Regions from separate parts of the Geobacillus sp. LYN3 genome, predicted to be linked through region 3. Evidence: riboswitches for the same ligand, from Rfam matches in the RefSeq annotation. Region 3 holds a riboswitch; each other region holds the start of a gene.

The links. Region 3 has a riboswitch for S-adenosylmethionine ahead of mtnW (2,3-diketo-5-methylthiopentyl-1-phosphate enolase). Riboswitches for the same ligand answer to the same signal wherever they lie in the genome.
Region 1: another riboswitch for S-adenosylmethionine. It lies ahead of DCC82_RS05905 (bifunctional homocysteine S-methyltransferase/methylenetetrahydrofolate reductase); the one in region 3 lies ahead of mtnW (2,3-diketo-5-methylthiopentyl-1-phosphate enolase).
Region 2: another riboswitch for S-adenosylmethionine. It lies ahead of DCC82_RS00270 (methionine ABC transporter ATP-binding protein); the one in region 3 lies ahead of mtnW (2,3-diketo-5-methylthiopentyl-1-phosphate enolase).
Region 4: another riboswitch for S-adenosylmethionine. It lies ahead of DCC82_RS09085 (Na+/H+ antiporter NhaC family protein); the one in region 3 lies ahead of mtnW (2,3-diketo-5-methylthiopentyl-1-phosphate enolase).

Annotation. Positions count from the first base shown of each region.
Region 1 is NZ_QCWL01000001.1:1,132,586-1,138,902, reverse strand. It holds partial or broken gene DCC82_RS05935 (DUF1572 domain-containing protein) at 36-538, shown strand; gene DCC82_RS05930 (hypothetical protein) at 663-980, opposite strand; partial or broken gene DCC82_RS05920 (ABC transporter substrate-binding protein) at 1,415-2,146, opposite strand; gene DCC82_RS05915 (RNA-guided endonuclease TnpB family protein) at 2,309-3,364, opposite strand; partial or broken gene DCC82_RS05910 (ABC transporter ATP-binding protein) at 3,483-4,154, opposite strand; gene DCC82_RS17430 (hypothetical protein) at 4,213-4,365, shown strand; SAM riboswitch class I at 4,434-4,536, shown strand; gene DCC82_RS05905 (bifunctional homocysteine S-methyltransferase/methylenetetrahydrofolate reductase) at 4,613-6,317, shown strand, end outside.
Region 2 is NZ_QCWL01000001.1:42,071-48,387, reverse strand. It holds partial or broken gene DCC82_RS00275 (PLP-dependent transferase) at 31-630, shown strand; SAM riboswitch class I at 761-869, shown strand; gene DCC82_RS00270 (methionine ABC transporter ATP-binding protein) at 965-1,993, shown strand; gene DCC82_RS00265 (methionine ABC transporter permease) at 1,983-2,651, shown strand; gene DCC82_RS00260 (MetQ/NlpA family ABC transporter substrate-binding protein) at 2,668-3,507, shown strand; gene sufC (Fe-S cluster assembly ATPase SufC) at 3,712-4,491, shown strand; gene sufD (Fe-S cluster assembly protein SufD) at 4,514-5,827, shown strand; gene DCC82_RS00245 (cysteine desulfurase) at 5,824-6,317, shown strand, end outside.
Region 3 is NZ_QCWL01000001.1:1,257,232-1,263,548, forward strand. It holds gene DCC82_RS06580 (pyridoxal phosphate-dependent aminotransferase) at 1-625, shown strand, start outside; SAM riboswitch class I at 728-836, shown strand; gene mtnW (2,3-diketo-5-methylthiopentyl-1-phosphate enolase) at 907-2,148, shown strand; gene mtnX (2-hydroxy-3-keto-5-methylthiopentenyl-1-phosphate phosphatase) at 2,145-2,804, shown strand; gene DCC82_RS06595 (methylthioribulose 1-phosphate dehydratase) at 2,801-3,442, shown strand; gene DCC82_RS06600 (1,2-dihydroxy-3-keto-5-methylthiopentene dioxygenase) at 3,467-4,009, shown strand; partial or broken gene DCC82_RS06605 (ZIP family metal transporter) at 4,052-4,772, opposite strand; gene DCC82_RS06610 (MarR family winged helix-turn-helix transcriptional regulator) at 5,057-5,500, shown strand; gene DCC82_RS06615 (phosphate propanoyltransferase) at 5,590-6,156, shown strand; gene DCC82_RS06620 (S9 family peptidase) at 6,198-6,317, opposite strand, start outside.
Region 4 is NZ_QCWL01000001.1:1,741,219-1,744,537, reverse strand. It holds gene DCC82_RS09085 (Na+/H+ antiporter NhaC family protein) at 258-1,583, opposite strand; SAM riboswitch class I at 1,693-1,798, opposite strand; gene DCC82_RS09080 (TetR/AcrR family transcriptional regulator) at 1,985-2,662, opposite strand; gene DCC82_RS09075 (ABC transporter permease subunit) at 2,662-3,319, opposite strand, start outside.

The DNA.
Region 1 (6,317 bases), 120 kb from region 3:
AAAAGAGATGGCATTTCTTTGACGGAGGTGTGTGAATGAACATCGGCCAAGAATATTTGCGAGTGGTGCGCGCACGCTTTGTTGACATGAAAAAGACCGCCGAACGGGCTATGGACCAATGTTCGGAGGAACAGCTGTTCCATTGCTTTCATGAGGAGGCAAACAGCATCGCCATCATTGTCAAACATATGAGCGGAAATATGGTGTCGCGCTGGACAGACTTTTTGTCGTCGGATGGGGAAAAACCGAACCGAAACCGCGATGATGAGTTTATCAACGACTTCCATACGCGCAAAGAAGTCATGGCTTGCTGGGAAAAGGGGTGGTCTGCTTTCTTTCAGACGCTGAACGAACTGCAAGAAACGGATTTGTTGCGGACGTCACGATCCGCGGCGAACCCCATTCCGTCATCGAAGCCATTGAGCGGCAAATGTACCATTATTCGTATCATATCGGGCAAATCGTCTATATCGCGAAACAGCTGAACGCAAACAACTGGAAAACACTGACCATACCAAGAAATCGAAAAACAACATAGGCAACTCCTTATTCGAATCATCTTGCAAACGCCATCCGCCCCTCGGAACCGTCAGCCGATAAAGGCGGATGGCTTCTTTTTGTTGTTTGTTGTTCCTTCCCAATCATACCTATCGGGATCGCAGTCATCGTCTGGAAAGTTTCACAATGCCGACCAACAAACAAACCATCCCCACTCCCCACGCCAGCCCCGCCTTGCCAAGAAGGAGGGAGATTTCTTCAGATGCCTGCACATGGGTAAGATCAAAGGAAATCGCCTTCAGCGCAAATGAAACAGCCAGAGACAGCAACAAGAAATGGGCCAATATCCACAGAAACGCCCGCCCCTCTCGATTCCTTCGCCAAAGAAAAACGATTGTCGCAACCGCGATCAACATCACAACCGAAAAGCCGACGATGAGCATATCCATCACATTTTCTTCCATAGGCAAATGATTGGGCAACGTTCCCACCTCCTCTTTTTCATCATATCATGTCTTTCTATTCTTCTTCCCTGCGTCCGATCCCTTCTTGTATGTGAAGCCGCCCATGGGCTTCTTCGTTCCCGCGCGCTAGGGAAGCGGCGCAACCCTTTACGCAAACGCCAAGCAGGCGCCCATCTCCCTATTGCAGAGGGCGGCGCCTGCTCTGATTGTATAGATGCAATGTAAAGCTTTAACACTTTTCGTTTTTACCGGTCATTGCATCCGACTGTCGAGTGACCGAACAACGCCGCTTCCAGACCCATGAATGGGTCTGTGAAGCGAGTCGTTGTTCGGTCTTCCGTCACGCTAAAGCGTGACGGAGGCAAGCCTGTGGCTTGCCTTCGACAGTCAAAAATGGATAAGCCACTTTTTCCGTCAAGGATATGTGAAACGATTTCGTTGCATCTATATGGTTACTTTTGCTGCATCTTAAACTGCAAAAACAGTTCGTTGTAGTAGGCGAGCATGTGTTTCCCTAAGTTTTCGTACACTTCGAGATGCCCAGCTGAATCCAAATCGGGGTAAAAGCGCCGATCGCCCGCGATGTCTTTTGGCAAATAGGCAAGCGCCTTTTTATTCGGCGTCGAATAGCCGACATACTCGGCGTTTTGCGCCGCGTGTTTCGGGTCGAGCATAAAATTGATAAACGCGTGCGCTCCTTCGATGTTTTTCGCTGTTTTCGGAATGACCATGTTGTCAAACCATAAGTTGGAGCCTTCTTTCGGCACGACATAGTCGAGCTTGTCATTTTCGGCGATGATTTCCGCCGCGTCGCCCGACCAAACGACGCCAATGGCCGCCTCTTCATTAGCCAGAAGCAGCTTGATCTCATCGCCGACAATCGCCTTCACATTCGGCATGAGTCGATCGAGTTTCCGCTTTGCTTCTTGCAAATGGGCTTTGTTCGTGTCATTGAGGGAATAGCCGAGGCTGTTTAACGCCATGCCCATTACTTCGCGCGCTCCGTCGACAAGCAAAATTTGGTTTCGCAAACTCGGATCCCATAAGTCGTTCCAGCTCGTAATCCTCTTGCCACCGAGCATGTCGCGGTTGTAGACGATGCCGACCGTCCCCCAAAAATACGGCACCGAATACCGGTTGTGCGGATCAAACGACAAGTTGAGGAACCGCGGTTCGATATATTTTGACACTCCACACGCCTTAAAGGGCGTGGGATTCTTGGGTCGTTCGCGTCCTCATCCATTTCTGGTTCGGACCACGCCCAAGTTCGGGGCTGTGTCATCAGCCCATCCCATCAGGTTAGGATGTACCCCGATGGGCGGCGCACCTGTGACCAGTGCGCTAGGTTAGGCGGCAAAGCCCGAAATCGCTTTGGCGATGTTGATCGCACCATTCAAATCAGCATGGAGGGTGTATCCGCACCTTTGGCATCGGAAGCGGATGCCGTTGCGGTTCGCTTTCTCTCGATAACCACATTTACACGTTTGGCTCGTGTAGGTCGGCTTCACCCACTCCACCCGAATGCCCGCCATTTCGGCTTTATAGGCAATCATCGTTTGCAGTTGATGAAACGCCCAAGTGTGAAGGTTTCGTCCCGCTTCTTTGGCCGATGTTGCCCGCTTTCGAATCCCCGTCAATTCTTCCATCCGAATCACGCCAACACCGTTGGCGAGGGCAAAACGGACGATTTGACGGCTGATTTTATGGTTCATATCTTTCATCCAGCGGGACTCTTTACGGCCGATTTTGCGAATCATATGGAGCTTCTTGGCTTTTCCTAATCTCCTTCGCAAAGCCGCGTATCGCCTGCGAATGAAAGCGCATTGGCTGCCCTTAAAAAACAACGATTTCGTGCCCACGCTGGCAACGGCGATATAACGAAGTCCCAAATCAACGCCCATTACCTTCGTTTCTTCCCGTTGTTGGACTTCAAATGTGATCGCAACAGCCAAGTACCATTTCTTTCTCTTTTTGTAGAGCTTAGCCGCCCCTTGTTTGGCGGTTCCATTGATCAGCCGATTCAGCCATGCTTCCTGATAGGGGCGCGTGACCACTGGCACGCCGATTCGCTTCTCCAGTGTGGGGAAGGAAACCGTGTAGAACGCTCCTTTCTTTTCCACCTTCACGTTTTGGTTGTTGAAGCAACACCATAATGTTTGAAACTTCTTTGTTTTCTGGTTTTTCTTTTGAGACTTCACTTCTCGAATCGTTTGGTTCACGACGGCGGAAGGAAACCGCTGCGACGAAAACTCTTTAAATAGTTTGCTCGTCGCTTGATTCAGTTCGGGATGATTCAACAGCCAATTCGCAAACGCGATATTCACTTCTGTCATCCGTTCGTACATGTCTTGTTTGACTTTCGTTGGGTTGTGCAGCTCCAGCCTTAATGTGATCGTCGGCATGGATTCACCTCCTTGTGGCGATTTCAGGATGCCATTTTTTTCAGAATCGTTCAATATTCAGAAAACAGCTCGCTTTCATCCCACCCCTCAAGGAGTGGGCTTTCTCGCTCGCGGGTCTGTAAATCTCTTTCGGCGTCCCAAACTGCTGAATTTTTCCTTTATTCAGAACAAAAATGTAATCGGACATCGCCAATGCTTCTTCTTGATCATGCGTGACAAAAATGAACGTAATCCCTAAGCGGCGCTGCAATTCACGAAGTTCATACTGCATTTCCGTGCGCAGTTTCAAATCCAAGGCTGACAGCGGTTCATCCAAGAGCAGCACCTCAGGTTCATTGACAATCGCCCGGGCAATGGCGACGCGCTGACGCTGGCCGCCGGACATTTCTTGAATGCGGCGGCGCTCATAGCCGTCTAAGTTGACAAACCGAAGCGCTTCCCTCACTTTCTCGCGAATGTCGGTTTCTTTCATCTTTTTCACGCGCAAACCAAACGCAACGTTTTCAAACACATCGAGATGAGGGAACAATGCATAGTCTTGAAAAACAGTGTTGACTTGCCGTTTGTTCGGCGGGACGTTTTGAATCGGCTTTCCGTGGAAATAAATCGTTCCTTCCGTCGGCTCGATAAACCCGGCAATCAGCCGCAAAATCGTTGTCTTCCCACAACCCGACGGTCCAAGCAGCGTATAAAACTTCCCGCGCTCCATCGCAAAACTGACATCATCCAGTACGGCTGCGCCGTCGTATTCCTTCGTCACTCGCTCGAAGCGGATGATTTCTCCGTTCACTTTCAGCCCCCCATCTTCTTGATGTTCACTATTCCTAATTAGAATAGGAGAGTAGAAAGTGCAACGGAAAAATATGCTTTCCGCCATGTCGGCGACTAAAAAACAAAAAGCGGCTGACTATTCCGCAGAACAGCTTCCAATTTTGCCCGCAATGCGGAAAGCCGCTGTCTCATTGATCGTTTTTTCAAATTTCCTTGCTTCACCGTATTGAATAATTTCAAAAAATACATTAAATTATATAGTAATAGTCAAGACGAAATAAACAACCGCATACGGACATTCTTATCAAGAGAGGGGGAGGGACTGGCCCGATGAACTCTCAGCAACCTGGCGGAAGTCAAGGTGCTAAATCCAGACAGGCGAAACGCCTGGAAGATAAGAAGAGACGATACATAAAAAGTCTTCTTCTTATAGAAGGCTTTTTTCTTTTACTATCTTCATAGAACGGGGGAATGATCGTGGGGCTTTTGCAAGACTTAAAAGAACGCATCCTTATCGCCGATGGAGCGATGGGAACGCTATTATACTCGCACGGCGTCGACCGATGTTTTGAAGAACTAAATTTATCAAAACCGGAAGACATCATTCACATTCATGAAGCATATATCGCCGCGGGCGCAGAAGTAATCCAAACGAATACATATGGCGCCAACTATGTCAAACTTGCCCGCTACGGATTGGAAGATGAAGTGCCATCCATTAACCGCGCGGCAGTAAGGCTCGCCAAAAAGGCGGCGGGAAATAAAGCCTATGTGCTTGGAACGATCGGCGGATTACGGAGCATCAACAAAAGCGCCGTTTCCATCGACGAAGTAAAGCGGACGTTTCGCGAGCAATTATTTGTGCTTTTAAACGAAGACGTCGATGGCTTATTGCTCGAGACATATTACGATTTGGAAGAATTGCAGACGGTGCTTGCAATCGCGCGCAAAGAAACGGATAAGCCGATTATCGCGCACGTCTCCCTCCACGAAGTCGGCGTCTTGCAAGACGGCACTCCCCTTTCTGAAGCGTTGGCGCGCTTGGAGCAGTTGGGAGCCGATGTCATCGGTCTAAATTGCCGTCTCGGTCCATATCATATGATTCGTTCGCTCGAGGAAGTGCCGCTGCCGAAAAAAGCGTTTCTTTCCGCGTATCCGAACGCAAGCTTGCCGGATTATCGCGACGGACGGCTTTTCTATGAAACAAACACCGATTATTTTAAAGAAACGGCTCTTGCCTTCCGTGAACAAGGCGTGCGCCTGATTGGCGGGTGCTGCGGCACGACGCCGAAACATATCGAAGCGATAGCAAACGCCTTAACCGATCGGACACCAATTACAGAAAAAGTCGTTAAACAACGTCATGTTCCGATTTCTATCCAAACAAACGAACCAAATGCCGCCCCGCCGCTGCAGGATATCGTACGTAAGCGGCGCTCGGTGATCGTCGAGCTTGATCCGCCGAAAAAATTAGGGATCGCGAAATTTTTAGAAGGCGCCAAAGCGCTCAAAGAAGCGAACATTGATGCGTTGACATTGGCCGATAACTCGCTGGCAACTCCACGAATCAGCAACATGGCGCTCGGCTCCATCGTCAAAGAGCAGCTCGGCATCCGCCCGCTTATTCATATTACATGCCGCGACCGCAATTTAATCGGCTTGCAGTCGCACCTGATGGGCCTGCATACGCTCGGCATCACCGATGTGCTCGCCATCACCGGAGACCCATCGAAAATCGGCGATTTTCCTGGAGCGACATCCGTCTATGATTTATCGTCCTTTGATTTAATCCGGCTCATTCGCCAATTTAACGAAGGGCTTTCGTATTCCGGAAAATCGCTCGGGCAAAAAACAAACTTCTCGATTGCCGCGGCCTTTAACCCGAACGTCCGTCATTTAGATAAGGCTGTAGAGCGTCTGGAGAAAAAAATTCAATGCGGCGCCCATTATTTTATCACCCAGCCGCTTTATTCCGAGCGGCAAATCGAAGAGGTGTATGAAGCGACGAAGCATCTTGAGACGCCGATTTACATCGGCATTATGCCGCTAGTGAGCGCGCGCAACGCCGATTTCCTTCATCATGAAGTGCCGGGAATTACTCTTTCTGATGAAATCCGCTCCCGCATGGCGGCATGCGCGAATGACGCAGTGCAATCTGCGCGCGAAGGAATCGCAATTGCCA
Region 2 (6,317 bases), 1.2 Mb from region 3:
AATTTTCGCTAGAAAATTAAGTGGGGGTAGTTCACTACTCCTGATCCAAGCTATCACAACCTTGTGTATGCTGAGGCGTTTGGACCTGCTGCATACATTGTCAAAGCTCGCGTGCAGCTGCTTCGCGATTTAGGTCCAGCGATTAGCCCATTTAATGCCTTTCAAATTCAGCTTGGTCTTGAAACATTGCATGTACGTATGAAAGAACATATTGCGAATACAAGAAAAATCGTCGAGTATTTAGATCGTCATCCAGCAATAGAGTGGGTGCTTTATCCAGAACATGACAGTCATCCAGCAAAAGAACTAGCGAAAAAATATTTGCCAAAAGGAGCGGGTTCCATCGTTGTATTTGGCGTAAAAGGCGGCAGAGAGGCAGGAGCGAAATTGATCAACAGTGTAAAATTATGGTCGCATGTTGCCAACGTTGGCGATGCGAAAAGTTTAATTATCCATCCTGCAAGCACCACACATCAACAGCTAAACGAAGAAGAACTAAAATCATCTGGAGTGACAGAAGATTTAGTTCGTCTATCTGTCGGCATCGAAAATATCGATGACTTAATCGAAGATTTAGAACAGGCCATTGCGGCTGCTACCGGAATTACATCTGATGTTTCCGTCTCATAATCACAAAAAATGATAATCATGCCATTTTCCATAATGACCATAACATTTCCATTGACACTATTCGACATATAGTGATAAAATCACATTCGTAATTATTGAGAGATTTTAATTGAATAAAGTGTTTTTTGTGCTCTTATCAAGAGAGGTGGAGGGATGTGCCCAATGAAGCCCGGCAACCGTCAGCGTACTCGCTGAAATGGTGCCAATTCACACAAAGCGTCTGCTTTGAGAGATAAGAGACAGAACGGTAATCATTGCCTTTCTGTTCTCTTGAGCAGAAAGGCTTTCTTTTTGCGGCGAGTTGTCTTTTACATGAGGGAAGGTGGAAATGTGCATGATTACATTAGAAAACGTGACAAAAATATATGAAGCGGCCAATGGATCTGTAACAGCAGTGGATAATGTCTCTTTGCAAATTAAAGAAGGCGAAATTTTCGGAATCATCGGATATAGCGGGGCGGGAAAAAGTTCGTTAATCCGTCTCCTTAACGGATTGGAAAAACCGACCAAAGGGAAAGTCATTGTCGCTGGACGGGATATTGCTAATATTAAAGGAAAGGAATTGCGAAAGGCCCGTCAGGAAATCGGAATGATTTTTCAGCATTTTAATTTATTATGGTCAAGAACGGTTCGCGAAAACATTGCGTTTCCATTAGAAATTGCCGGTGTACCGAAAGAACAGCGGAAAAAACGAGTAGACGAGTTGATTCAGCTTGTAGGTTTGCAAGGAAGAGAAAACGCCTATCCGTCACAGCTTAGCGGCGGGCAAAAGCAGCGCGTCGGCATCGCGCGCGCTTTGGCGAACAATCCAAAAGTGCTATTGTGCGATGAGGCGACATCCGCGCTAGACCCGCAGACAACCGATTCCATTTTGGAACTTTTGGTGGATATTAATAAGCGTTTAGGATTGACAATTGTATTAATTACCCATGAAATGCACGTGATTCGTAAAATTTGCAACCGCGTTGCAGTGATGGAAAACGGAAAAATTGTCGAACAAGGAGAAGTGCTGCAAGTGTTCCGGCAGCCAAAGCAGGAGATTACGAAACGATTTGTACAGCAGGTCATCGAACCGGAGGAAACGAAAGAAACGATTGCGCATTTACTCGATAAATATCCAAAAGGAACGGTTTTTCAATTGACGTTTGTTGGAGAGGTTACGGAACAGCCGCTGATTGCTAACGTTGTTCGCCAATTTCAAGTTGATGCGAATATTCTTCAAGGAAAAATTTCGCAAACTCATCAAGGCGCTTACGGTGTGCTGTTTGTTCATATGGATGGAGAGAAAGAGGAAGTTGCCCGCGCGATCGATTATATTCGAAAGCAGCAAGTGGCGGTGGAGGTGATTACGGATGCTCGCTAACCTCTTACCAAATGTAGAGTGGGATATGATTTGGGCAGCGACCGTTGAAACGCTTTATATGACAGGAATTTCTGTCGTTGCAACATTTATATTAGGAACGATTCTTGGACTGCTTTTATTTTTAACGTCAAAGGGCAACTTATGGGAAAACCGCCTGGCGAATATGATCATCGCCGCTATCGTTAACATTTTTCGTTCCATCCCATTTATCATATTAATTATTTTGTTAATCCCGTTTACGAAATTCGTTGTCGGAACGATTCTTGGCGCAAATGCGGCATTGCCAGCACTCATTATTGGAGCGGCGCCATTTTACGCGAGAATGGTGGAAATTGCGCTTCGCGAAATTGATAAAGGTGTCATCGAAGCGGCCAAAGCGATGGGAGCGACAACGGCCACGATTATTTGGAAAGTGCTTCTTCCAGAGTCATTGCCTGCTCTTGTATCTGGAATTACCGTCACTGCAATTGCTTTAGTTGGATATACAGCGATGGCAGGGGTCGTTGGCGCCGGCGGCCTTGGCAACTTAGCGTATCTTGAAGGATTTCAGCGCAGCCATAATGATGTGACGTTTGTCGCCACCGTTCTAGTTTTGGTGATTGTCTTTGTCATTCAGTTTATCGGTGACTTTGTCACTTCCAAAATAGATAAACGATAAAAGGGGGAAGATCAATATGAAAAAATGGATTAGTGCGTTATTTGCCGTCGTTCTTGTGTTGGCTTTGGCAGCATGTGGAGGCAATAACAACGCTGATGGTGGCAAAAAAGAAGGGAAATTAACAAAATTAGTGGTTGGAGCTTCCAATGTCCCGCATGCAGAAATTTTAGAAAAAGCACAACCGATTTTAAAAGAAAAAGGCATTGACTTAAAAATTGTTAAATTCCAAGATTATGTTTTACCAAACAAAGCGTTAGCAGATAAAGAAATTGACGCCAACTATTTCCAACACATTCCATATTTAGAAGCACAGAAAAAAGAACATGGATATGACTTTGTCAACGCTGGCGGCATTCATATTGAGCCAATCGGTCTTTACTCGAAAAAATATAAAAGCCTCGAAGAATTGCCAGACGGTGCGACGATCATCATGAGCAACTCGGTTGCAGACCATGGTCGCATTTTATCGATGCTGCAAGAAAAAGGGTTAATTAAATTAAAAGAAGGTATCGATAAAACAAAAGCTACGGTCAAAGACATTGTGGAAAATCCAAAACATTTAAAATTTGAAGCAGATGTGGAAGCAGGATTGCTGCCGCAAATTTATAAAAACGGCGAAGGCGATGCTGTGCTCATCAACGCCAACTATGCGCTTGACGCGGGATTAGATCCTGCGAAAGATCCAATTGCTGTTGAGTCGCCGAAAGATAACCCATATGTCAATATTATCGCTGTACGCAAAGGCGATGAAAACCGCAAAGAAATTAAAACACTTGTCGAAGTGTTACAGTCGAAAGAAATTCAAGACTTTATTAAAGAAAAATATAAAGGTGCTGTCATTCCAGCAGCGCAATAAAATAACGGAAGCGGTCCGCTTCCGTTATTTTTATAAAACAATCTTGATCAAAATATTTTTCACTATGAACATAGTGATATTCTCTTCAAAAGGTTGCTAATACTTTTCATTTGTTATAAGATTGTAATGAGAATAAAATGAGAATGGAAAGACAAGCAAGTCAATGATATACACAATTTTTAGTGAAAATTGGAGGTATTCTTCATGGCAGTGTTAACAATTAAAGATCTTCACGTATCCGTTGAAGGAAAAGAAATTTTAAAAGGTGTGAATTTAGAAGTAAAAGGCGGAGAAATTCACGCGATTATGGGTCCGAACGGAACGGGAAAATCAACGTTATCGTCGGCGATTATGGGACATCCAAAATATGAAGTAACAAAAGGAAGCATTACATTAGACGGGCAAAACGTGTTGGAGATGGAAGTGGATGAACGTGCACGCGCCGGTTTATTTTTGGCGATGCAATATCCAAGCGAAATTAGCGGCATAACGAACGCCGATTTCCTTCGCGCCGCTATCAATGCCCGGCTTGGCGAAGGCAATGAAATCTCGCTAATGAAATTTATCCGCAAGCTGGATGAAAAAATGGCGTTTCTAGAAATGAACCCAGATATGGCGCATCGCTATCTAAATGAAGGATTCTCCGGCGGAGAGAAAAAACGCAACGAAATTCTTCAATTAATGATGCTTGAACCGAAAATCGCGATTTTGGACGAGATCGACTCCGGTCTTGATATTGATGCATTAAAAATTGTTTCAAAAGGAATTAATGAAATGCGCAGCAGCGAATTCGGCTGTTTGATCATTACGCACTATCAGCGTTTACTAAACTACATCACACCGGATTATGTGCATGTCATGATGCAAGGGCGTATCGTAAAATCCGGTGGTCCGGAGTTGGCACAACGTCTTGAAGCGGAAGGATACGATTGGATTAAAAAAGAACTTGGCATTGAAGATGAAACGGTTGAGCAAGAAGCGTAAGCGTTAGGAGGAGTATTATATTATGACGACAGGAACAAAAATACCATTCGACCAACAATATGTGCGCTCATTTTCCAGCGGACGCGGCGAACCGGACTGGCTTTTACAGCTTCGCTTACAAGCTCTTGCTAAAGCAGAAGAGTTGCCGCTGCCAAAGCCGGATAAAACAAAAATTGACAAATGGAATTTCACACAATTTGCTAATCATGTAGTGGAAAGCGCGCCGTTTGCTTCATTAGATGAATTGCCTGAAGCAGTAAAGGCGCTTATTGAAGCAGGAGAGGGAACGAAAAACTTATATGTCCAACGCGACCATACACCAGCATATTTATCTCTATCGGATGAGTTGAAAGCAAAAGGCGTCATTTTCACTGATATTTTCACAGCAGCACGTGAGCATGGGGATTTGTTGCAAAAATATTTGATGAAAGATGGCGTGAAAATTGACGAGCATCGTTTAACGGCGTTGCATGCTGCGCTACTTAACGGCGGTGTGTTCGTATATGTGCCGAAAAATGTTGTAGTGGATGTTCCTCTTCAAGCTGTTTATATTCAAGAAAATGATGATATCGCATTATTTAATCATGTCATCGTTGTAGCGGAAGATAATAGCCGGGTTGTTTATGTGGAAAACTATATTTCCGTAAAAGAAACTAGCAAAGCAGTTGTCAATATTGTCGCCGAAGTGTTTGCCAACACGAATGCTCGTGTGTTTTTTGCAGCGGTCGATAACTTGGCAAAAGGTATTACAACCTATGTAAACCGCCGTGGTATCGCTGCCCGTGATGGCCGCATTGAGTGGGCGCTCGGTTTAATGAACGATGGAGATACAGTTTCTGAAAACATTACCCGCTTAATAGGTGACGGTTCTTTCGGCGATACGAAAACGGTCGTTGTCGGTCGAGGAGAGCAAGTGCAAAACTTTACGACAAGCGTTGTTCATTATGGTAAACATACGGAAGGTTACATTTTAAAACACGGTGTTGTGAGAGACAGCGCGACTTCGATTTTTAACGGAATTGGAAAAATTGAACATGGTGCTTCTAAATCGAACGCGCAGCAAGAATCGCGTGTTCTAATGCTAAGTGAAAAAGCGCGTGGAGATGCGAACCCTATTTTATTAATTGACGAAGACGATGTAATGGCAGGACATGCTGCATCGGTCGGCCGCATTGATCCTACGCAGCTATATTATTTAATGAGCCGCGGTATTCCGAAACATGAGGCAGAACGTCTTATCATTCATGGATTTTTAGCTCCTGTTGTAGAGGCTATTCCGATTGAAAGTGTGAAAAAACAACTTATTGAAGTAATTGAAAGGAAAGTGCAGTCATGAATACGAAAGAGGTTCGGCAGCTGTTTCCGATTTTGGACCAAGAAGTAAACGGGAAGCCGCTTATATATCTTGACAATGCTGCGACATCACAGAAACCTCTTCCCGTCATTGAAGCGATTGATCACTATTATCGCCAGTACAATTCAAATGTCCATCGCGGCGTGCATACGCTTGGTACGAAAGCGACGGACGCATATGAAGGAGCACGTGAAAAGGTACGACGGTTTATTAATGCGAAGTCCACACAAGAAATCATTTTTACAAGAGGAACGACAACGGCGTTAAATATGGTTGCAGCGAGCTATGGCCGCGCTAATTTACAAGAAGGCGATGAAATTGTCATCACGTACATGGAGCACCATAGCAATATTATTCCATGGCAGCAAGTCGCTAAACATACGGGAGCCACATTAAAGTATATTCCGCTTCAGCCAGATGGAACGATCGACCTAAAAGATGTAGAAGCGGCGGTCACATCCAATACAAAAAT
Region 3 (6,317 bases):
GATCGCTTCTAAGGAGTTTTTTGAAGAAACGGTGTCGTTTGCCGCAAAACACGGTATTTGCGTCGTTCATGATTTTGCTTACGGTGCGATTGGCTTTGACGGAAAAAAACCGGTCAGCTTTCTTCAAGCAGAGGGGGCAAAAGAAATTGGCGTTGAAATTTATACATTCTCCAAAACATATAATATGGCGGGCTGGCGCGTGGCGTTTGCCGTTGGAAATGAGAGCGTGATCGCGGCGATTAACTTGCTGCAAGACCATTTATATGTGAGTTTGTTTGGCGCCATTCAAGAAGCGGCGGCAACCGCATTGCTTTCTTCGCAGCGCTGCGTGGAAGAGCTTGTCGCACTGTATGAATCGCGGCGCAATACGCTTATTGACGCGTTTCGGCAAATTGGCTGGGATGTCGACGCCCCAAAAGGTTCATTTTTTGCGTGGCTTCCGGTGCCGAACGGATGGACATCGGAACGTTTTTCCGATTATTTGCTGGAAAAAGCGCATGTCGTTGTCGCGCCGGGAATTGGATTTGGCAAGCATGGAGAAGGATATGTGCGAGTTGGGTTATTAACAAGCGAATCCCGCCTGCAAGAAGCGGCGGAACGGATTGCGAAGCTTGGTCTTTTCTAAAATGGGTTAAAAAATGATTGACAGAGCGAAAAAATACTGTCATAATTCAAATTAAATTTTCGAGCGCGAATAGTTTGAAAAGTGAATACGATATTGCAAGCACTCTTATCAAGAGCAGGCGGAGGGACAAGCCCAATGAAGCCCGGCAACCGGCTTAACGACGGTTAAGCACGGTGCTAATTCTTGCAGCGGAAACGCTGAGAGATAAGAAGAGCGTGAATAAATAAAGCCTCTTCTTATGAAGAGGTTTTTTTGATGGATGAACAGAAAGAGGGATGATCATGAGTCAAGTAATTGCCACATATCTTATTCACGATGAAAAAGATTTAGAGAAAAAGGCGGAAGGAATTGCGCTTGGGTTGACCGTTGGTTCGTGGACGGATTTGCCGCTTCTTGAGCAGGAACAATTGCGCAAGCATAAAGGAGTAGTTGTAAGCGTACAAGAACTCGAGGAGAACGAACGCGCCAACCGTTACTTTGGAAAGCGATTGAAGCGTGGAATCGTTCGCATTGCATACCCGAGCTTAAACTTTAGCGCGGATATTCCGGCGCTTTTAACGACGGTGTTTGGCAAATTGTCGCTGGATGGAGAAGTGAGATTGCTAGATTTAACGTTTTCCGACGAATGGAAAAGAAAGTTTCCTGGCCCGCGTTTTGGCATTGACGAAATCCGCAAAAAAGTGGGTGTATATGAACGCCCGCTTCTGATGAGCATTTTTAAAGGGATGATCGGCCGCGATTTAACGTACTTATCCGAGCAGCTGAAACAACAAGCGCTCGGCGGGGTCGATCTCGTTAAAGACGATGAAATTTTGTTTGAAAACGAATTAACGCCGTTTGAAAAGCGAATTACGGCTGGAAAAGCGGTGTTAAACGAAGTGTACGAAAAGACAGGAAAACGGACGTTATATGCGGTGAACTTGACTGGAAAAACGTTCGAATTGAAGGAGAAAGCAAAACGCGCAGTCGAATTAGGAGCCGATGTATTGTTATTTAACGTATTTGCGTACGGTTTGGATGTGCTCCAAGGGTTGCGAGAAGATGATGAGATCACCATTCCGATCATGGCTCATCCGGCATTCAGCGGGGCGTTTACTCCATCGGAGTTTTACGGAATAAAAGCATCCTTGCTGCTTGGCAAATTGCTTCGCCTTGTTGGTGCAGATTTTGTGCTTTTTCCATCGCCATACGGAAGCGTTGCTCTTGATAAAGAAGAGGCGCTTGGCATTGCCGCGGAGTTGACGAATGATAAGGAGCCGTTTAAACGGTCGTTCCCAGTTCCGTCAGCTGGCATTCATCCAGGGCTTGTGCCATTGTTGTTCCGCGATTTTGGCATAGATAGCATCGTCAATGCAGGCGGCGGCATACACGGACATCCAGACGGAGCAGCAGGAGGCGGCAGAGCATTTCGCGCTGCGATCGATGCGGCTCTTGCCGGAAAATCGCTTCATGAAGCAGCGCGCGAAAATGAGGCATTGCGAAAGGCGATTGACTTATGGGGCGCAGTAGAGGTGACATCATGACAAAACCAATCATCTTTTGTGATTTTGATGGGACGATTACAGACAATGACAACATTATCGCGATTATGAAACGGTTTGCGCCGCCGGAGTGGGAAACGTTAAAAGACGATATATTATCACAGCGAATCTCGGTGCAAGAAGGGGTTGGCGCGATGTTTTCCCTTCTTCCATCGGGTTGGAAAGAAGAGATTGTCGATTTCATTTTACAAAATGCCCGCATCCGCGACGGGTTTCGCGAATTTGTCGCGTTTACGAAGGAACGTGATATTTCGCTATATGTCATAAGCGGCGGCATCGACTTTTTTGTCTATCCGCTTTTAGAAGGGCTCATCGAAAAAGAGCGCATCTTTTGCAATGGCTCTGATTTCAGCGGAGAGACAATTCGCATTACATGGCCGCATTCATGTGATGAACAGTGTCAAAACGGCTGCGGCTGCTGCAAGCCGTCGTTGCTTCGAAAATTGACAAAGCCTGATGCCTTTCATATCGTCATCGGCGATTCGATCACTGATTTAGCAGTGGCAAAGCTGGCGGATCATGTTATCGCCCGTGACTTTTTGCTGCAAAAATGCCAAGAACTAGATATTCCGCATACGCCGTTTACAACGTTTTTCGATGTCATTCATTTTCTGGAGACGATGGAGGTGAAGTCATGAGTTTACTTGTGAAGAGATGGAAAGAGCTTGCCGAGATAAAAGCGGAATTGGCGGCGCGCGATTGGTTTTTTGCCACAAGCGGAAACTTGTCGATCAAGGTAACCGATGACCCGCTCACTTTTTTAGTCACGGCGAGCGGCAAAGACAAACGCAAGCAGACAGACGAAGATTTTTTGCTTGTCGATGCTTCTGGAAATCCAGTGGAGAATACGCATTTAAAGCCGTCCGCCGAAACGCTTTTGCATGTGGAAATTTACAAGAAAACGAACGCGGGCTGCGGTCTCCACGTCCATACGATCGACAATAATGTTATCTCCGAATTGTACGGAGATGACGGAGAAGTTGCGTTTTCCGGCCAGGAAATTATTAAAGCGTTTGGGATTTGGGAAGAAGATGCGGTCATCCGCATTCCGATTATTCCGAATTACGCGCATATTCCAACGCTTGCGAAGGAATTTGCCAAGCATGTAAACGGCGATGCCGGTGCGGTATTGATCCGCAACCACGGCATCACCGTATGGGGAAGAGACGCGTTTGAGGCAAAGAAGTTTTTAGAAGCATGGGAGTTTTTATTCAGCTGGCACGTCAAGTGGCTGCTCCTAAAGCAGACCGCCGTGCAGCCGGTTGTTAAACCATAAAAATTGATAAAGGGGGAAATTCCAATGGCAGTAATCAAAGTGAGAAAAACGGGAGAAGTGATTGAAGGAGAAGAAAATGTCCGCAGCTTTTTAAACAAACAAGGCGTGTTGTACGAGCATTGGGACATTAACAAACTGCCGGAACATTTGCGCGACAAATATGTATTGACCGACGAAGAAAAAGAGGAAATTTTGGCGACGTTTAAAGAAGAAATTGAAGATTTGGCGGCGAGAAGAGGCTACAAAACTTGGGATATCGTCGCCTTATCGGATGCGACGCCGAATTTGGATGAACTGTTGAAAAAGTTTGAACAAGTGCACATTCATACGGAAGACGAGGTGCGCGCTATTACTGCTGGCCATGGCATTTTTATCATCAAAGGGGACAGCGAAACAGGCTATTTTGATGTCGAACTTGAAGCGGGCGATGTCATTTCCGTGCCAGAAGGAAACCCGCATTATTTCACCTTAATGGATGACCGCCAAGTCGTCGCTGTCCGCCTGTTTATCGATCCGTCCGGCTGGGTCGCCCATCCGTATGAAGAAAAAGAAGAAGTAGGCCAGTAATGGCGGTAACCCCCTGTCTCCTTCGGGCAGGGGGTGTTTTTATTAAAACGATTCTACTAAAAAAATCATAAATAATATGCCAATGATAAACGAATAGGTAGATGTCCGCTCATTTCCATCCCCGTGGCTTTCCGGAATGAGTTCTTTATAAATAATAAACAACATTGCACCTGCGGCGAATGCAAGGCCATACGGGACGAGCTCGCGTTAAATAAAATCCGAGAAGTGATGTCACGATTTCAACCGCTCCTGTAAGTGTAGCGATGATAAATGCCTTCCATCTTCCAATCTGTTGATGAATTAAAAAAAGCGCGACTAAAAATCCTTCCGGAGCGTTTTGTAATCCAATGGCTAGCGCGATTAAATTCCCTGTTTCCGATACGTTCGAAGCATAGCTGCCCCCGACCGACAATCCTTCTGGAATGTTATGTAACGTAATGGCTGCAATAATGAGCATCGCTTTTTCATCAAACTGAATTCCTTTTTTTGTATGTTCTAAATCAATATGCGGAACCGTCATTTCCAAAATGGTTAAAATAAGGACTCCAAAAAATAACCCGATTGTTAAAGTGAAAAAACTGCCTGCCTGTAATGCTTCAGGAATTAAACTCATCATGGAAGCCGCCATCATAATTCCAGCTGAAAACGCCAGCAATATGTCCCGCCAGCGGTGAGTAATCGATTTCGCCAAAAATAAAATTGGGATCGCACCTAATCCAGTGGATAACGCGGAAAGTATACTCCCAATGAATACTTGTTTCATCAAATCCTCCTTTCCGTACCTTTAGTGTTTTTATATGCGTTTTGAAATAAAAGGTGATAACCGCCCAAGGAATAAGTATAATTTTATCATATACTAAATAAACAAAAATAACCAAATAGCGAGTATTCTCGCTTGCCGGAACGCAGGTTTCCTAAAAAAGATTTGCACCGTGTTTAATATTTCAAGTATAATGCAAATAAGAAAATATTTTTAGAGAAGAGAATGATGGAATATAAGTACTGACAATGACGTTGAATTTAACCGACAAAAGGGTTTGATTGTGGATGACGAGAGAGAAAGACATTGAACAATCGCTAAAATTGTTTATTGTATTATCAAGAGCATATCGATCTGTCGGCGATCAAGTGAATAAGTCGATTCAATCATTTGGCGTGAATCCGACGGAGTTTGCGGTCTTAGAATTGCTTTACCATAAAGGGGATCAGCCGTTGCAGCAAATTGGCGGCAAAATTTTGCTCGCTAGCGGCAGCATTACATATGTAATAGACAAGCTGGAGCAAAAAGGGTTAATTGTGCGAAAAGCATGTGAAACAGACCGCCGTGTCACATATGCTTCGATTACGGAAAAGGGAAGAGCGTTTATCGAAAAGGTTTTCCCGGAGCATGCGCAGACGATTCACGAAACCGTTTCCGGCTTGACTCCTGAAGAAAAGGAACAGGCGATTGCGTTATTGAAAAAGCTGGGATACGGTGCAAAAAGAGAATAGCTGTTCGTCTAAAATAAGTGGCTGCTTATTGCAGCCACTTATTTTTTGAAAAAAGGATAAGCTGTAAAAGGAAAAGGAGGAGATAATTTATGATGATCCCAGTTGGGGTGTCCAATCGCCATATTCATTTATCGAAAGAACATCTGGCGCAATTGTTTGGTGAAGATGCGGAGTTAACGGTGTTAAAGCCGCTGTCGCAGCCAGGACAATTTGCCGCCAAGGAAACGGTTGCCGTTGAAGGGCCAAAAGCAAAAATAGAAAATGTCCGTGTGCTAGGTCCTGCCCGCTCGATGACACAGCTGGAAATTTCCAAGACGGACAGTTTTAAACTTGGAGTGCAAGCTCCCATTCGCTTGTCGGGGGACATCGAAGGAACACCGGGCATTACCATTCACGGTCCAAACGGGACGGTAACTGTGGATAAAGGAGTCATTATTGCGAAACGGCATATTCATATGACCCCGAAAGATGCGGAAACGTTCGGAGTAAAAGATAAGCAAGCGGTGAAAGTGAAAACGCAAGGGGAACGCGCTTTAATTTTTGATGAAGTAATTGTCCGAGTCAACGAAAATTTCGCGCTGGACATGCATATTGATACAGACGAAGCGAATGCGGCAGGATTGAAAACAGGAGATTATGTCGAGTTAATCCAATAACGGCATCATAAAAAAAGAGTCCCGATAACGGGACTTTCGTTTTATGATAGATGTTGTTCAAACCAACCGACAATATGATTCAGCCGTTCAAGACGAAGCGTCGGCGGACCGCTGCGGGACAGATCATGGTTCGCTTCCGGGAAGCGGATGAGCTTCGTTTC
Region 4 (3,319 bases), 480 kb from region 3:
CTCAGCTTAAAAATCTGTGCACACTGGTTTTGGTTTCTGAAAGCGTTCATAATGAATAAAACCAGATTGCAATAGTTTATAGGAGCTCTTCTCCCACTTTACATCTAGATACTAACACACAAGATCATTCATTGATATTGCTTGGTTGTCTTTTTGGATGAACAATTTTTCATCACCTTTCTAAACGACCGTTTGTGTTAATCATATTCTAAGTCACCCCCCTACAAAGAAAGGTCTCCACATCAGAGACCTTTTCATTATACCGCTTTATTCGCTTGTAAGTCTGCCTTTACTTCTTTTTGTGTTTTTAATTTTGGAAAGTCAAACACAATCGCAATCATGCCACAAACTCCAATTAAGAATGGGTAGAACGAATACTGCAAAATACTTAATGGTGAAATGGAAGCAACACCTGCTGCCACAAGCATTTGCGCACCATATGGGATGAGCCCCTGGAAACAGCATGAGAAAATATCCAATATGCTGGCAGATTTACGCGGATCAATGTCATATTGATCAGCAATGTTTTTTGCAAGTGGACCAGCAATTAAAATGGAGATCGTATTGTTTGCTGTTGAAAGATTGGTTAAACTCACTAATCCCGCGATGCCGAATTGTGCCCCTTTTTTTGACTTTACATTTCTTGTTACTAATTGAAGTAAATAATCGATTCCACCGTTATGTTTAATGACTTCCACCATACCGGAAATTAAGATCGCAAGCAATGACAATTCCTGCATTCCGGCGACCCCGTCACCGATGGCTTGAATGAGGCCCATTGCACTGTAGCTTCCATCAAGAAGGCCGATGATTCCTGCTAATAAAATACCGCCTGCTAACACGACTAGTACATTAACGCCCATTAATGCTGTTATTAATACACCAAGGTAAGGTAAAATTTTCATCCAATGAAAAGATTGATTCGTAATTTCCGCTTGCTCTCCAGCAGTAATGGCCCAGAAAAGAACGATGGTGATGATTGCCGCTGGTAAAACAATGAAAAAGTTCACCTTAAACTTTTCTTTCATTCTTGTATTTTGTGTACGAACTGCCGCAATCGTTGTATCAGAGATAAAAGATAGGTTATCTCCAAACATAGCACCGCCAATGACAGCTGCCATAGATAATGCCAAAGAAATATCGGTTTGTTCACTAATTCCGACTCCAATCGGCGCTAACGCTACAATCGTTCCCATGGACGTTCCCATCGAAATGGAGATAAAACATCCAATGACAAATAGACCGGCTATTAATAAATTTTGCGGAACAACGGAAAGAGCTAAATTAACCGTTGATTCAACAGCCCCCATTTTTTTAGTTACTTCCGAAAATGCTCCTGCTAATAAGAAAATGATGACCATTAACATGACATCGGCATTTCCAGCCCCTTTTGTGAACACTTCCACTTTCTTCGTTAAAGACTCTTTCCGATTCATCATCAACGAAATACTTGCCGCAATCAAAATTGCTACAATGACTGGAAATTTATAAAAATCGCCTGTAACCACGCCTGCACCAATGAACAACACTAAAAAGACCACAAACGGAAATAACGCAAATAGATTGCCTTTTCTTAACTCCACTCTTTCCACCTCATTTTATGTTTTTTTGAAGGAGCTTTCCACTTAGAGAAAAGGCCTCTTCTTATCTGAACATAAGAAGAGGCCTTATACGTATCTATATAAGAAACCCTTCTTATCTTTCAAGCACAATGCTTGCTGGATTTGGCACAGCACTCGAAAACGAGTCCGCTGCCGAGACTTCTTCGGGCCAGTCCCTCCGCCTCTCTAGATAAGAAGATGAGCAGTTGTATTTCGTTATATAAAACAAATAAAAGATTACAACATATTCATCTATTGTGCAATACACTTTGATAATGTCTTATTTTTAAATAATTTTAAATAAATCTTAAAATTATATGCGTAACATTAATAATATGCAAAAATCCCGTAGCAAAACGCCACGGGAAAAGAAATCAAAAACTCTATTCTGGTTTATAGATTCCATATTTAATAATCTTAAGATATTCATTCAGTTCCCTTATCAAAGACTCCACACCACTCATGACATCCATTTGCTTATTTTTGTATATAGCCATATACTTATTAGACAGCTGTTCGGCAATCAACATGGTCATGCGGATCGCGGTATCCACGGAAATATCCTCTCTAAGTTTTTCCGTTTGGATCAGATCTTTAATATAGACATGCTTCAGCAAAAAATCTTCCTGATAAGCTTCGTAATGTTTCTTAATAATTTCTTCCATTTCCTTCTTTACTGCCACTGGAGGATTAGTAAAGGCATCCGTAATAAACTGAGTTTCTTGGAGATACTGAACCGTTAGTTTTTGTTTCAACAGGACGATTTCTTTGATCCTTTCAAAGAAATCATCAGATTGGATTTTTTTCATTTCTTCCATTGCTAGTTCCGTCAGAAAGTCCTTCACATAATTCACTAAATAAAGGTATAAGTTTTTCTTGCTCTTAAAATAATGAAAAAGGATTCCCTTGGAAATTCCCGCCCGTCTCGTAATAACATCTGTAGAGGTCTTTTCATAACCATTCTTCACAAATTCCTCGATGGCCACTTTGATGATCAAGTCTTTTTTCTCTTTAGGCTGCTTTTCAAATGCTGAATACAATTTTAACACCTCTAATTTCATTAGACTGCAATATCTTTCTTTTTATATACCATATATGAAGCGAAGATACTAATCAAAATAACCTCAGCCATAATAAAGATATACAAAGGCTCAATCTCGTTATCATTAATAATGGAGGCGGCGTCCACATATTTAAACGGGCTTATATATTTTAGGAACTCTAAGTCTTCCGATATCCCTGCCATCACATTCATAAAGTAGGCAGCTAGGACAATCCCCAGTGAGATCGAAAGGATGTTTCTTGTTTTTTTCATCATCGACGACAACATAAACGCAATTGCACCGAACGTCAAATGAAGCAATATTGTTGCGGCGATCAGCAAACTAAACGTGTCTGTCGGAACATCCGGGTCTTTTGCAAATTGAAATCCAATGATGCTTGCTGCGGCTGAAACTACGTTAAAAATCAAAATATTTACCAAAACGGCCAGAAGTTTTTCTGTTACGATTCGGCTTCTTGTGACAGGCTTTGACAACAAAAATTCAATCGTTTTTTCATTTTCTTCCTTGGCCAGAATATTGGATGCAAGAATTGCCGAGTATATGCTTCCTAAAAGGGTAGTTATCATATAAATTTCTATCCCGTAAAAACCCATTAAATCTCCCATATTTAGCTCATTCATTCCAAACGCTTTTTTAATCGATTCCGGATAGGCC